Regions from separate parts of the Neobacillus sp. NPDC097160 genome, predicted to be linked through region 1. Evidence: riboswitches for the same ligand, from Rfam matches in the RefSeq annotation. Region 1 holds a riboswitch; each other region holds the start of a gene.

Region 1 (4,215 bases):
ATTAGGATAGTCGCTTAGACTTTTTATATCATTAAGGAGCTCTTTTCGATCCTCTGAGCCGAAGCCTGCAGCCCCTAAGATATTGAAATGACGGATATCGACCTGGAGCATAAGAATAATGGTTTCAAGGATGAGGATGAATTTTTCTTCGAATTTTTGAAATTGCTCCGGCCTAGATTTTCCAAGTATTTTATATTCCCTTAGGATATTATTCATCGTTAATAAATCCGTGAGTCCAGAAAGCTCTAATCCTAGAATGAGGATATCAACATCATGATGTTTTATCGTAAAAAGGCCAAAGTTCCCGACTGCCTCTCTCCATTTGCTTTCCCCAACCGGATGCTCCTGATGGTAGGTGAATAATTGATCGCTGACAATATTTTGAGCACCCATTTTGTATAATCGGTATCCTAATTCCCAATCTTCGTAACCGTAATGGAAAAACTCTTCATCAAATCCTCCTGCCTTAACGATCATTTCTTTCCGTATAGAGACGTTCCCTGTTAGAAAGGCCATCCATGGAAATGCAAACCCTTCTAAATCTGCACTGAAATTTCGGATAATCTGCCGAAACCATGGAAATGATTTAAACGCTAAATCCCTATAGGTTTTTCTTGCGAAATCGCTTTTCTCTAATAATGAATATGGTTCATCATAATGGGTTTTACGATTTTGGAATCTCGTATATATTTCTTTATTATTTTTTGTTAAATCTGCAATGGTGTCTATTTTTTGCTCAGAGAAACTGGGGAAAACACATGTATATAGTGCTTTGGAATGCATAACCCCTGACAAAATCACGTTATTTTTGGATTGATGATACTTATAGTGATTTTCAACAAAATCAGGTTCCGTGATCATTTCCGCATCTAGAAAGATCAAAATGCTTCCCCTTGCAGAACGAACACCTAAATTTCTGACCTTTGCTCTTCCCAGCTTTTGATTACTATGGATATATTTAAAGTGATAGGGCGGAGAGTAGCCTTTTAGTTTTTCTTCCGTTTGGTCTGTTGAGGCATCATTAATAAAGATGACTTCCATTTTTGCAGGATTAAAGGTTTGGAGTTCAAGTGAATAGAGGGAAAATAGATTAAGTGGATATTTATTTTGTGACGGCATAATAACACTGACTTCAATGTCTTGATCAATTTTATTTACCGATGAACCTTCAGTGTTACTTTTTTGGGGACTTTGCATCATCTCTTTTTGTGTACTTTCTTTTTGTGTACTTTCTTTTTTAAAACTTCCTGACATGACGCACCCCTTCAATTTTTGTTTTATCAAATAACTAGTCCATTTGGTCGAGCTTTTACACAATATGTTTACCATTTAGTTTTGACTAAACTTGAGCCCAGTTTTGTTAATTTCGTTTATTTTTTATTGAAAGCAAAGAAAAAAAGAGCTTGAGGACTCTTTTTTTCTGGAGAAATTTCTATCATGTTGTTAATGCCGTTAGTCGAGGGGCTGGTGCATTGTTTTTACACACATAAACCAAATCTTCGATGATAGCACTTGCAGTTGGAAACATTCCAGCACCTGGTCCTTGCAGCGTGATTTCACCCACAATATCAGAGTGGACACTGACAGCATTCTGAACCCCTTCCACATGGTAAAATGGATGCTCCTTTCCAACAAGGACCGGCTTTATGGTTGCTTTAATCTGATTTCCCGACTTACTTATTTGGGCAATATGTTTATACCGTAAGCCTAATTCTTCAGCTTTTTCAATTAATTCACTTGTAATAGCGGTAATCCCTTCACGCTCAACATCATGCCAGTTTGGTTCCTCTCCAAAGGCAATCCGGCTAAGAATCATCGCTTTATAAAAGGCGTCATAGCCCTCAATATCATTTGTCGGGTCAGCTTCAGCAAATCCGTTTTCTTGGGCTAAGCTTAGTGCTTCGGCAAATGACTGCTTACCCTCCCGCATTTCGGTCAGGATAAAATTCGAAGTTCCATTTAAGATTCCTTGAACCTGTTGAATGCGATTGATGTTTAATAATTGTCTAAAGGTTTGAATTACTGGGATTCCCCCTGCTACCGTTGCTTCAAAACCAACCGATACATTATTTTTTTCTGCCAGCTCGAGCAGCTCTTGTCCATGATGGGCAAACATCTCTTTATTCGCTGTAATAATGTGACATCCCCGTTCGATGGCCTTTTTCAAAAATGAAAATGTTGGGTCCTTGTCCACGATGGCTTCAATGACAATATCAAGCTCCGGCATATTTAGAATGTCTTCAAAATCTGTAGTAAGGAGAACATCCTCACTGACGTTTCTTTCCTTCTGCTTATTTTTTATTAGGACAGCGGCAACCTCAACCTTTTTACCCAATACCGCTGTTAATTCCTCCGCATGTGATTGAATCGTCCGATAAACACCTTCCCCAACTGTTCCAAAACCTAGGATTGCCACTTTTATTACAGTCATTGTCCATCCACCCCTATTTAGATATTTTTTTTAAAACAGGAAAAGCCCTCTTCATAAGAAGAGGGCAGAATCCTCCTCTTATCTGTCAGGTTAAAAATAACCTGCAGGAATTAGCACCTTTTCAAGGAATACCTTGAAGGTTGCCGGGCTTCATCGGGCCTAGTCCCTCCGCCGCTCTGGATAAGAGTTGTATTTAGTTTCATTAATTTACCAAGTTATAAAGAGAATGTTAGCTGAATCTTCTGTCAATGTCAATAGATTTTTATAACGGTAATAAAGCGATTGATTCTATTGTCGTGATTTTTTCAATCATCTGGAGCCATTTCTGCGGTTTATTGGATAAAACCGAATAGTAAGTAGTCAGAAAATCCTTTACTAAAGCGGCTGGTAATTGACCAAACTCATCATCTGTTGGCATGAAACACAAATCAAGTCCCTCTACAGCCTCCCCAGTATTTTCCCAAGAAGGGTGAACATAAGTAAGATCAAGGCGCTTATAGCCTAAATGCGACAATACTTCCCGGCGCACATAGGGGTCCATCACCTTAACGCCGCCAAATTCGTGATGTTCTACTCGGTAAGGATCATAGATTTCTGCAAACATTCCGAACAACACTTTGCCATTTTCTTTGGCAAGCTGGTTTAAATCCTTTAAACGGTTTTGCGCTAAAAATCGTCCAAGCCCTAATCCCGGTTCGCTGATAATGGTAAAATCCGTCATAGCAATATTCCAATCGGGGTAATATCGGTATTCCGTTGCTCCGACAACTTGGTCTGCTTTTGTGGCAACAAACACACGAATGCTTGGGTCTTCCAACGGTTCTTTCCAATGGTCATATTCCAATACTTCTTCCGGTGGGAAAATTTCTTTCATTAAATCATGAAGCTTTTTAAAATTGGGATCTCCAATACTGGTTATTCTTTTATATTCCATCGGCTTATACGCCCCCTTCTTGTGATTTAAACGGGTTCTTCCATTCCATTAAGGCTGCATTGTTGCAGGACTCTTCATCATCGAGATAATTTTTTGCAATGCCGACTGGTACACGGCCGCACCGTAGCAAAAAGCTAATGACGGGATCGTCTAATTCTCCACTAATGACCGCTGTTAGATACTCATTGGGGGTCATTTGATCAACCACATTATGATAGCCTGGCATCCTGCCTCCGCCCAGCAGTCGGGCATATCCCTTTTCAATGACTATATGGTACATCGCTTGCATCATTAATTTACCTAGCCCTAGTTTCCTGTATTGTGGGCGAACACTGATATCGACAATATACAATGTATCGCCATTCGGATTATGGCTGCGGATGTACCCGTTGTCGGTGATTTCTTCCCAAGAATGATTGAGATTATTTGGGTCAAACTCGACACAAAGACCTGTGAGCGAACCAGCCAGTTTCCCTGCAATTTCACAGCATAGCGCACCATCTGGAAAAATGGTTACATGATTCGTTAGCTGCTGTTTATTCCACCATAATTCGGCTGGGAAAGGCGGTGGAAAGCATTCAGACTGGATTTCAATGAGCTGATCAAAATCATTTTTGGTGTAATTGCGAATGATCGCCTTTACGGGCTGACCCTGGTCATATACATAAAATTCACTTCGATACACGGTTTGGTTTCACACCCCTTGTTATATCTAGCTACAACATTCATCTGCTAGTGGGCTTCGCTAAAAGTAAGCCCCAAGTTTTTCTAATTACCAATCGGTATAAAGGTCTGTTCTGCGGTCACGCCAGGTTGTGACCGAGCCGTGCTCGCGAACTTTATATAAAAG
Region 2 (4,215 bases), on a different contig from region 1:
CTCTTCTTATGAAGTGGGGTTTAATTATTTTACAAATGAGGAGGAAGAGAAATGGCAGAAAATCAAAAGAAGTATCGTTTTGAAACATTGAGTGTTCATGGTGGTTTGGCTCCGGATCCGGTAACAGGTGCTCGCGCAGTTCCAATTTATCAAAACAACGCCTATCAATTCAAAAATACCGAACATGCGGCAAACCTTTTCAGCTTAGCGGAACCTGGGTACATATATACTCGGATTCACAATCCGACCACTACGGTTTTTGAAGAAAGAATATCGTTATTAGAAGGAGGCGTTGGTGCACTTGCTGTTGCTAGCGGCATGGCTGCCATCACGCTCGCGATTTTAAACATTGCCGAGGCAGGGGATGAGATTGTCTCTGCATCGAACCTTTATGGCGGAACGTATAATCTATTTGCTGTTACCCTTCCTAAATATGGAATTAATGTGAAGTTTGTCAACCCGGATGATCCGGAAAACTTCCGGTCGGCGATTACAGAAAAAACAAAGGCTGTTTTTGCGGAAACGATTGGTAATCCTAGCTTGCGTGTGCTCGATATTGAGAAAGTAGCGGAAATCGCTCATGATGCAGGGGTACCATTAATTATTGACAACACCTTTGCTACTCCATATCTTTGCCGGCCAATCGAATTCGGTGCCGATATTGTCGTGCACTCGGCAACAAAATGGCTGTTGGGAAATGGGACATCTACAGGAGGCATCATTGTGGATGGCGGTAAGTTTGATTGGAATTCACCGAAATTCCCGGGCTTTACGACACCGGATGCCAGCTATCATGATCTTGTTTATGCGGAAGCGCTCGGTGCCATTGCCTATATTATTAAAGCACGCGTGCAATTATTGCGTGATCTTGGCCCTGCGCTAAGCCCGCAAAATGCCTTCCAATTCACGCTTGGACTCGAGACACTTCATGTCCGGATGAAGGAGCATGTGGCCAATACAAAGCAAGTGGTTGAGTATTTAGAAAACCATCCTGCCGTGGACTGGGTTTCCTATCCGGGTCATCCATCACACCCAGACCAGAAGCTCGCGAAAAAGTATTTACCTAAAGGTGCGGGTTCTATGGTTATTTTTGGCATTAAGGGTGGAAAAGAAGCAGGCGCTAAATTGATTGATTCGCTGTCACTTTGGGCGCATGTGGCCAATGTTGGTGATGCAAAAAGCTTAATCATTCATCCGGCAAGTACGACGCATCAGCAATTAGATGCGGAAGGACTTAAAGCGGCAGGTGTATCAGAGGATTTAATTCGACTTTCGATCGGAATTGAAAATGTTGAGGATTTAATCGAGGATCTCGAATCAGCGATTGAAGCTGCAACAGGCTTGGCTTCAGTGAAGGCAAATGCCTAAAATTTCCTAAATCTATTTTTTCGAGAATAAAGAATTTTTCGTTGACACCCCTTTTTATCCGTGATACGATAGCATTTGTAAAATAATTCACTTAAACAATTTAACGTGTTAATTGAATATAGAATGCTGTTAGCTCTTATCAAGAGAGGTGGAGGGATGTGCCCGATGAAGCCCGGCAACCGTCAATATTATTTATTGAAATGGTGCCAATTCACACAAAGCGTTTGCTTTGGAAGATGGGAGAAAGGTCTAGTTCGTGATGCCTTTCTGCCTGCGCAGAAAGGCTTTTTGTTTTGGGATAGGAAAGTATAAATTTCGACTTTGGAAATTGTCTAGCTAGAAGCCTCCCGCATTTTATTTTTCCAAAATATTTTCGCCTAAACAGTCAAACCTATATTTAAGTAACTGGTAATCAGGATAAGAAGCAGGTGATTCAAGTGATTTCAATAAAAGATGTTCATAAGATATATCCCTCCAAGCAAGGGGAGCTAAAGGCCGTCGATGACGTGAACCTTGAAATACAAAATGGAGAAATTTTCGGTGTGATTGGTTATAGCGGTGCCGGAAAAAGTACCCTGATTCGGATGTTAAATGGCCTGGAGCTGCCGACTGATGGAAGTGTCACGGTTGCCGGCCGAGTGATTTCGAAAATCAAGGGAGCTGAACTTCGAAAAGCGCGTCAGGAAATTAGCATGATTTTCCAACATTTTAACTTGCTGTGGTCAAGAACAGTTAGTGAAAATATTGCTTTTCCCCTAGAAATTGCCGGAGTTAAGGGGCCACAAAGAAAGGAACGGGTCGAAGAGTTGATTAAGCTGGTTGGACTGGAAGGCCGAGAAAATGCTTATCCATCACAGCTAAGCGGCGGACAAAAGCAGCGGGTTGGGATTGCTAGAGCTCTCGCAAATAATCCAAAAGTATTGTTATGTGATGAGGCAACTTCAGCCCTCGATCCGCAAACGACAGATTCGATTTTAGAATTGTTAGTTGATATCAATAAACGGCTCGGGTTAACAATTGTCTTAATTACCCATGAAATGCATGTCATTCGTAAAATCTGTCACCGGGTAGCAGTGATGGAAAGCGGCCGAGTGGTAGAGCTTGGTTCCGTGCTTGATGTCTTTAAAAATCCGCAGCAGCCAATCACCAAACGGTTTGTCCAGCAGGTAACAGAACCGGAAGAAACGAAAGAAACAATCGAACATTTACTTAAACTTTATCCGTATGGACAAGTGGTTCAGCTCTCGTTCATCGGGGAAGCAGCTGAACAGCCATTAATCACAAACATAATCCGGGATTTCGATGTTGTTGTAAATATTCTTCAAGGGAAAATTTCGCACACGCAAAACGGATCATACGGAACATTATTTATCCATTTGGATGGACAAGCTAGCGAAATACAGCAAGCCATCGATTATATTCACTCCCAGCAAGTTGGCGTGGAGGTGATCAGTAATGGCTAATTTTATGGAAATGGTAAAGTGGGAAAATTTAATAGAAGCAACACGTGAAACCATTTATATGACTTCCATTTCCGTGTTTGCGACATTTATTTTAGGATTATTCCTGGGTCTATTGTTGTTTTTAACGGATAAAGGTAATATTTGGGCTAATCGGCCTGTTAACGTCGTTATTGCCGGCTTTGTTAATATTTTTAGGTCTATCCCCTTTATTATCTTAATTGTTTTATTAATTCCATTTACAAAATTATTACTTGGGACTATGCTTGGTGCAAATGCTGCGCTCCCAGCCCTTATTATTGGAGCAGCTCCTTTTTATGCTCGTATGGTAGAAATTGCCCTAAGGGAAATCGATAAAGGTGTTATTGAAGCATCGCAATCGATGGGAGCAACACATGGTCATATCATTTTTAAAGTATTGATACCTGAATCTTTACCGGCATTAATTTCAGGGATTACCGTCACAGCTATTTCGCTAGTCGGCTTTACCGCGATGGCTGGGGTCATTGGATCCGGTGGACTTGGGCATTTTGCCTACCTTGAAGGTTTTCAGCGCAATAGACCAGTTGTTACGTTAGTTGCAACGATTGCGATATTAATTTTGGTTTTTATCATCCAATTTGTTGGAGATTATTTTACAAAGAAAACAGATAAACGATAACTGGAGGAGTTAAATAATGAAAAAATTACTAAGTGTTCTTTTTATTGCGTTCGCAGTGTTTGCCCTAACAGCGTGCGGCGGGGAAAAAAATGATACTGCTAAAAAGGATGGTAACAAGAAATTAGTCGTTGGTGCATCTGCTGTACCGCATGCGGAAGTGCTAGAAGCGGCAAAACCTTTATTAAAAGAAAAAGGCATTGACCTGGAAATCAAAGTTTTCCAAGACTATATCCTTCCAAACGTAGCGTTACGAGATAAAGAACTCGACGCAAACTATTTTCAAACACCAGGGTATTTAGACCTACAAATGAAAGAAAATAAGGATTTTAAATTTGTAAGTGTTGGTGAAATCCATAAGGAACCAATCGGAATTTATTCTAAAAAATATAAAAGCTTAAAAGACCTTCCAAAAGGCGCAAAAATTATTATGAGTGATTCACTTAGTGACCACGGACGTATTTTACCGATTTTTGAAAAAGAAGGTTTAATTAAGCTTAAAGAAGGCGTTGGCGCGAACGCAAGAGTTGAGGATATTGTTGAAAATCCAAAGAACCTTGATTTCTCCACTTTAATTGAAGCAAAATTATTAGCCTCTTCTTTCGAAAGTGGTGAAGGTGATGCGGTCGTCATTAATACGAACTACGCATTAGAAGGCGGTATTGATATCGGCAAGTATGGAATTGCCTTTGAAGGCAATGACGTTGTACCGGCAAACCTTGTGGTCGT
Region 3 (4,215 bases), on a different contig from region 1:
TTCGCAAATTCTAATACCTTTTTCGCTTCAATCGCTTTATCAATCATGGTTTTCCCCTTCTGAATAACTAACACTACCCCGTCACATTGATTTGCTAAAAGCTTTGTATCCGTTAACTCCAAGACGGAGTGTGAATCAATTAATACTAAATCATAAGATTTTAAAGAAGCAGCTAAGGTCTCATGCAACAATGGAGAGGATAGTAATTCACCAGGGTTCATTGGGATAGGACCACTCGTTAGGACGTCAAGCCTGCCAACTTCCGTATTATGAATAGCATCATAAAAGCTTGTTCTGCCAATAAGAATATCTGTTAAACCAACTGAGTTTTGAATTTTAAAGATAGAGTGCAGCTCAGGATTACGTAAATTGGCATCAATTATTAGGACTTTTTCTTTTTGCTGGGACATGGAAATAGCTAAATTAGCAGCAGTGGTTGATTTTCCTTCCCCTTTACTAGGAGAAGTGATTAAGAAGGTTCTACTTCTTTTATCAATCATTGCAAATTTAATATTTGCTTGAATCATGCGGTATTGTTCAGAAATAATAGACTCTGGATGGGTATAAGCAACTAATGGCCTTTTTTTTGTCACTGCACTGTCTTTTACTTTACTTATAGCCAATCGTCTCACCCCTTCCTTCTAATCCAATCTGCTTAAAGTTTTTCTTTTTCAAATTCCTTTTATGCATTTTCGGAACTCTTCCCAAAACAGGAAGTCCTAGCATTTCTTCCACTTCACGTTCAGACCTTAAAGAATCATCCAAGGAATCTAACAAAAACACTAAACCAATTCCGATGACTAATCCGGCAATAAAGCCGATTATGATCAACTTATTTTGACTTTGATTTATTGGCCATGGATTTACCTTGGCATCAGATAATATGCGAACATTATCAAAATTCATAATTGTTTTAATTTCCTGTTTAAAAACCCTCGCAGTTTTATTAGCAATATCCGCCGCCCTATTCGGATCTGTATCCGTGACACTAATACTTACAACTTGTGAATTATCAACACTTGAAACAGTAATTTGCCCAGCTAACCCTTCAGCTGACTGAGCTAATCCTAGTTCCTTGACTACTTTATCTAAAATGGTTGAATCTTTAATAATTACCTGCATGGTATTTCTATCTTCCGGATTTGCTCCGATAATAATCCTTGAAGAGGATTGGTATATTGGTGTGTTATTTGAATGACTGTAATAAGTACCTAATCCTGTTGTGATTATGGTTATGACAATAATTAACCAAAGTCTTCTTTTTATTACGAGAAAAAGTTCTTTTAAATCTATGTCCTTGGCTTTTCTTTTCGGCAAATTGTTCATTACATCGATACGATTCATAAAAGCCTCCCAATTATATGCAGTAAATACTACTGTTGATACAACGAATAACGTTTCAAATAAAGAACATTTTCATGCTAAAAAGACTATGGGTCTACTTAAATTAGCGGTCAACTTTCCATTATTTATTAAATACTGCTTTATATCCATAATATTAGTTCTTTATAAAGAACATGTCAATATAACTAGATAAATTTTCTAAAAATAATCTGAATATTAACAATTGCGATGTCGCCACATTTTAAACATATCCGAAAGTTAGAAAAACAAGTTGACACTTCCGCCAAACTGTAGTAAATTTTATAAATAATCTAAATATTAATTTCTTATCAAGAGAGGTTGAGGGAATGGCCCTGCGACGCCTCAGCAACCATCAATGGTTTCACCCATTGAAAAGGTGCTAAGTCCTGCAAATTAGCTGCTAATTTGCAAGATAAGAAGAATGACACTTTGGTCGTGCTTACAAAAGTCTTCTTCTTATAGAAGACTTTTTTTATTTATCTAAAGGCTTTAGCACCTTGTAGCGCTAAAGTAAAACAGAAAACCAATATTTATAGTTTACTAATAAGGAGAGTGCATCATGTACAAAATTGATACGAAACTTGCCCAAATTGGAAATCGCAGTGACACTGCAACAGGAACGGTGAATCCGCCTGTCTATTTTTCAACGGCTTACAGGCACAATGGAATTGGGCAATCAACTGGGTTTGACTATTCACGGACAGGGAATCCAACGCGCCAGCTCCTTGAAAAAACCATTGCTGATTTGGAATGCGGTGACCAGGGATTTGCTTGCAGCTCAGGGATGGCGGCCATTTTTACGATCCTCTCCTTATTCCAGTCGGGTGATGAATGGTTAGTAAGTGAAGATTTATATGGCGGCACTTACCGCTTATTAGAACAAGGCTATAAAAAATGGGGCTTGAAGTGTCAATATGTTAATACGTGTTGTCCGGATGAGGTGGAAAGCAAGATTACACCGCAAACGAAGGCGATCTTTCTCGAGACTCCAACCAATCCCCTTATGCAGGAATCTGATATTGCCGCTATTTCCGCCATTGCCAAGAAACACGGCATATTGCTAATTGTTGACAATACCTTCTATACTCCACTATTACAGCAGCCAATCGCTCTTGGTGCCGACATTGTCATCCATAGCGCGACAAAATACTTAGGCGGTCATAATGACGTTTTAGCTGGGCTGATTGTCGCGAAGGGAAAAGAACTGTGTGAAGCCGTGGCCTTTCATCATAACGGGGCCGGCGGTGTCCTAAGTGCCTTTGACTCTTGGCTGTTAATGCGCGGCATGAAAACCTTGTCGCTTCGCATGAAACAACATGAGAAAAATGCGCAGGAAATCGTGGAATACCTCTCCCGACATGATGCTGTGACGGATGTGCTTTACCCGGGCCGCGGCGGAATGGTTTCTTTCCGGCTAAAAGAAGAATCATGGATTAATCCATTTTTACAAGGCTTACAGCTGATTACGTTTGCGGAAAGTCTGGGTGGAACGGAAAGCTTTATTACGTACCCGGCGACACAGACGCATGCCGATATTCCAGAAGAAATCAGGATTCAATCAGGCGTGGACAATCGCTTATTGCGTTTTTCCGTTGGGATTGAAGATGCACAGGATATAATTTTTGACCTTGAGGGTGCTTTTACCCATCTCAATGAAGGAGTGATTGCATAATGGCACATGAAGAATTTAGCTTTGAAACCAGGCTCCTTCATAATAAGCATAAAGTTGATCCAACAACTGGAGCGGTTAGTGTGCCGATTCAGCATGCATCCACCTTCCACCAGTCTGATTTCGATCAATTTGGGAAGTACGATTATGGCCGCAGTTTAAATCCGACAAGGGAAGCACTTGAAGACGTAATTGCTGAGCTCGAAGGCGGGTTAAAAGGATTTGCCTTTTCATCAGGTATGGCCGCGATTTCAACGGCATTTCTCCTCCTTTCTGCCGGTGATCATATTGTCATTACCGAGGATGTATACGGCGGTACGTTCCGGATGGTGACAGAGGTTCTTTCACGGCTTAGCATTGACCATACGTTTGTCGATATGACCAATATTGATGAAGTGAAACAAGCGATTCAGCATAATACAAAAGCCTTTTATGTGGAAACACCTTCGAATCCATTGATGAAGGTAACCGACATTAAGGCAATCAGCCTTATTGCAAAGGAAACGGGCGCATTAACCTTTGTCGATAACACGTTCCTGACTCCTTCTTATCAAAAACCATTGGAATTAGGGGCAGATGTTGTCCTCCATAGTGCGACAAAATTTTTATCAGGTCACAGTGATGTCGTTGCCGGACTTGCTGTTGTCAATGACGAAGACTTAGCGAAAAGATTAGGCTTTTTGCAAAATGGGTTTGGTGCCATCTTAGGTGTTCAAGATGCATGGCTTGTATTAAGAGGCATTAAGACGCTGCACGTTCGTCTGGAACAATCACAAAAATCAGCTATGAAACTAGCGGAATATTTAGATGCTCATCCGCTTGTTGAAAAAGTTCATTATCCAGGGCTTGAAAGCCATCCGCAATATCAAATCCAGAAAGACCAAGCTGGTGGCCCGGGAGCTGTCTTATCCTTCGAATTGGCGAATGAAGATGCACTAAGAACCTTTCTTGCGAATGTAAAAATCCCTGTATTCGCTGTCAGCCTTGGCGCGGTTGAGTCAATTCTTTCTTATCCGGCAAAGATGTCGCATGCGGCAATGCCACAAGCGGAGCGAGAAAAACGCGGCATTACCAATAGCCTTGTCCGCTTATCTGTTGGACTCGAAAATTCCGATGATTTGATCAAGGATTTTTCACAGGCCTTCCGCCATGTAGAACAAAAACAATTGGTGTTACAACAA

The links. Region 1 has a riboswitch for S-adenosylmethionine ahead of ACIQXV_RS02100 (homoserine dehydrogenase). Riboswitches for the same ligand answer to the same signal wherever they lie in the genome.
Region 2: it holds a riboswitch for S-adenosylmethionine, as region 1 does, so the genes downstream of both, ACIQXV_RS19170 (methionine ABC transporter ATP-binding protein) here and ACIQXV_RS02100 (homoserine dehydrogenase) in region 1, are expected to answer to the same signal.
Region 3: it holds a riboswitch for S-adenosylmethionine, as region 1 does, so the genes downstream of both, ACIQXV_RS18785 (methionine biosynthesis PLP-dependent protein) here and ACIQXV_RS02100 (homoserine dehydrogenase) in region 1, are expected to answer to the same signal.

What each region holds. Positions count from the first base shown of each region.
Region 1 covers NZ_JBIWDU010000002.1:26,591-30,805, forward strand. Annotated here, with positions in the region: gene ACIQXV_RS02095 (glycosyltransferase family 2 protein) at 1-1,254, opposite strand, end outside; gene ACIQXV_RS02100 (homoserine dehydrogenase) at 1,436-2,431, opposite strand; SAM riboswitch class I at 2,507-2,618, opposite strand; gene ACIQXV_RS02105 (GNAT family N-acetyltransferase) at 2,694-3,365, opposite strand; gene ACIQXV_RS02110 (GNAT family N-acetyltransferase) at 3,370-4,050, opposite strand; gene ACIQXV_RS02115 (carbon-nitrogen hydrolase family protein) at 4,138-4,215, opposite strand, start outside.
Region 2 covers NZ_JBIWDU010000013.1:178,779-182,993, reverse strand. Annotated here, with positions in the region: gene ACIQXV_RS19175 (O-acetylhomoserine aminocarboxypropyltransferase/cysteine synthase family protein) at 52-1,368, shown strand; SAM riboswitch class I at 1,502-1,611, shown strand; gene ACIQXV_RS19170 (methionine ABC transporter ATP-binding protein) at 1,806-2,831, shown strand; gene ACIQXV_RS19165 (methionine ABC transporter permease) at 2,824-3,489, shown strand; gene ACIQXV_RS19160 (MetQ/NlpA family ABC transporter substrate-binding protein) at 3,506-4,215, shown strand, end outside.
Region 3 covers NZ_JBIWDU010000013.1:109,503-113,717, forward strand. Annotated here, with positions in the region: gene ACIQXV_RS18775 (CpsD/CapB family tyrosine-protein kinase) at 1-623, opposite strand, end outside; gene ACIQXV_RS18780 (YveK family protein) at 610-1,344, opposite strand; SAM riboswitch class I at 1,668-1,784, shown strand; gene ACIQXV_RS18785 (methionine biosynthesis PLP-dependent protein) at 1,925-3,037, shown strand; gene metC (cystathionine beta-lyase) at 3,037-4,215, shown strand, end outside.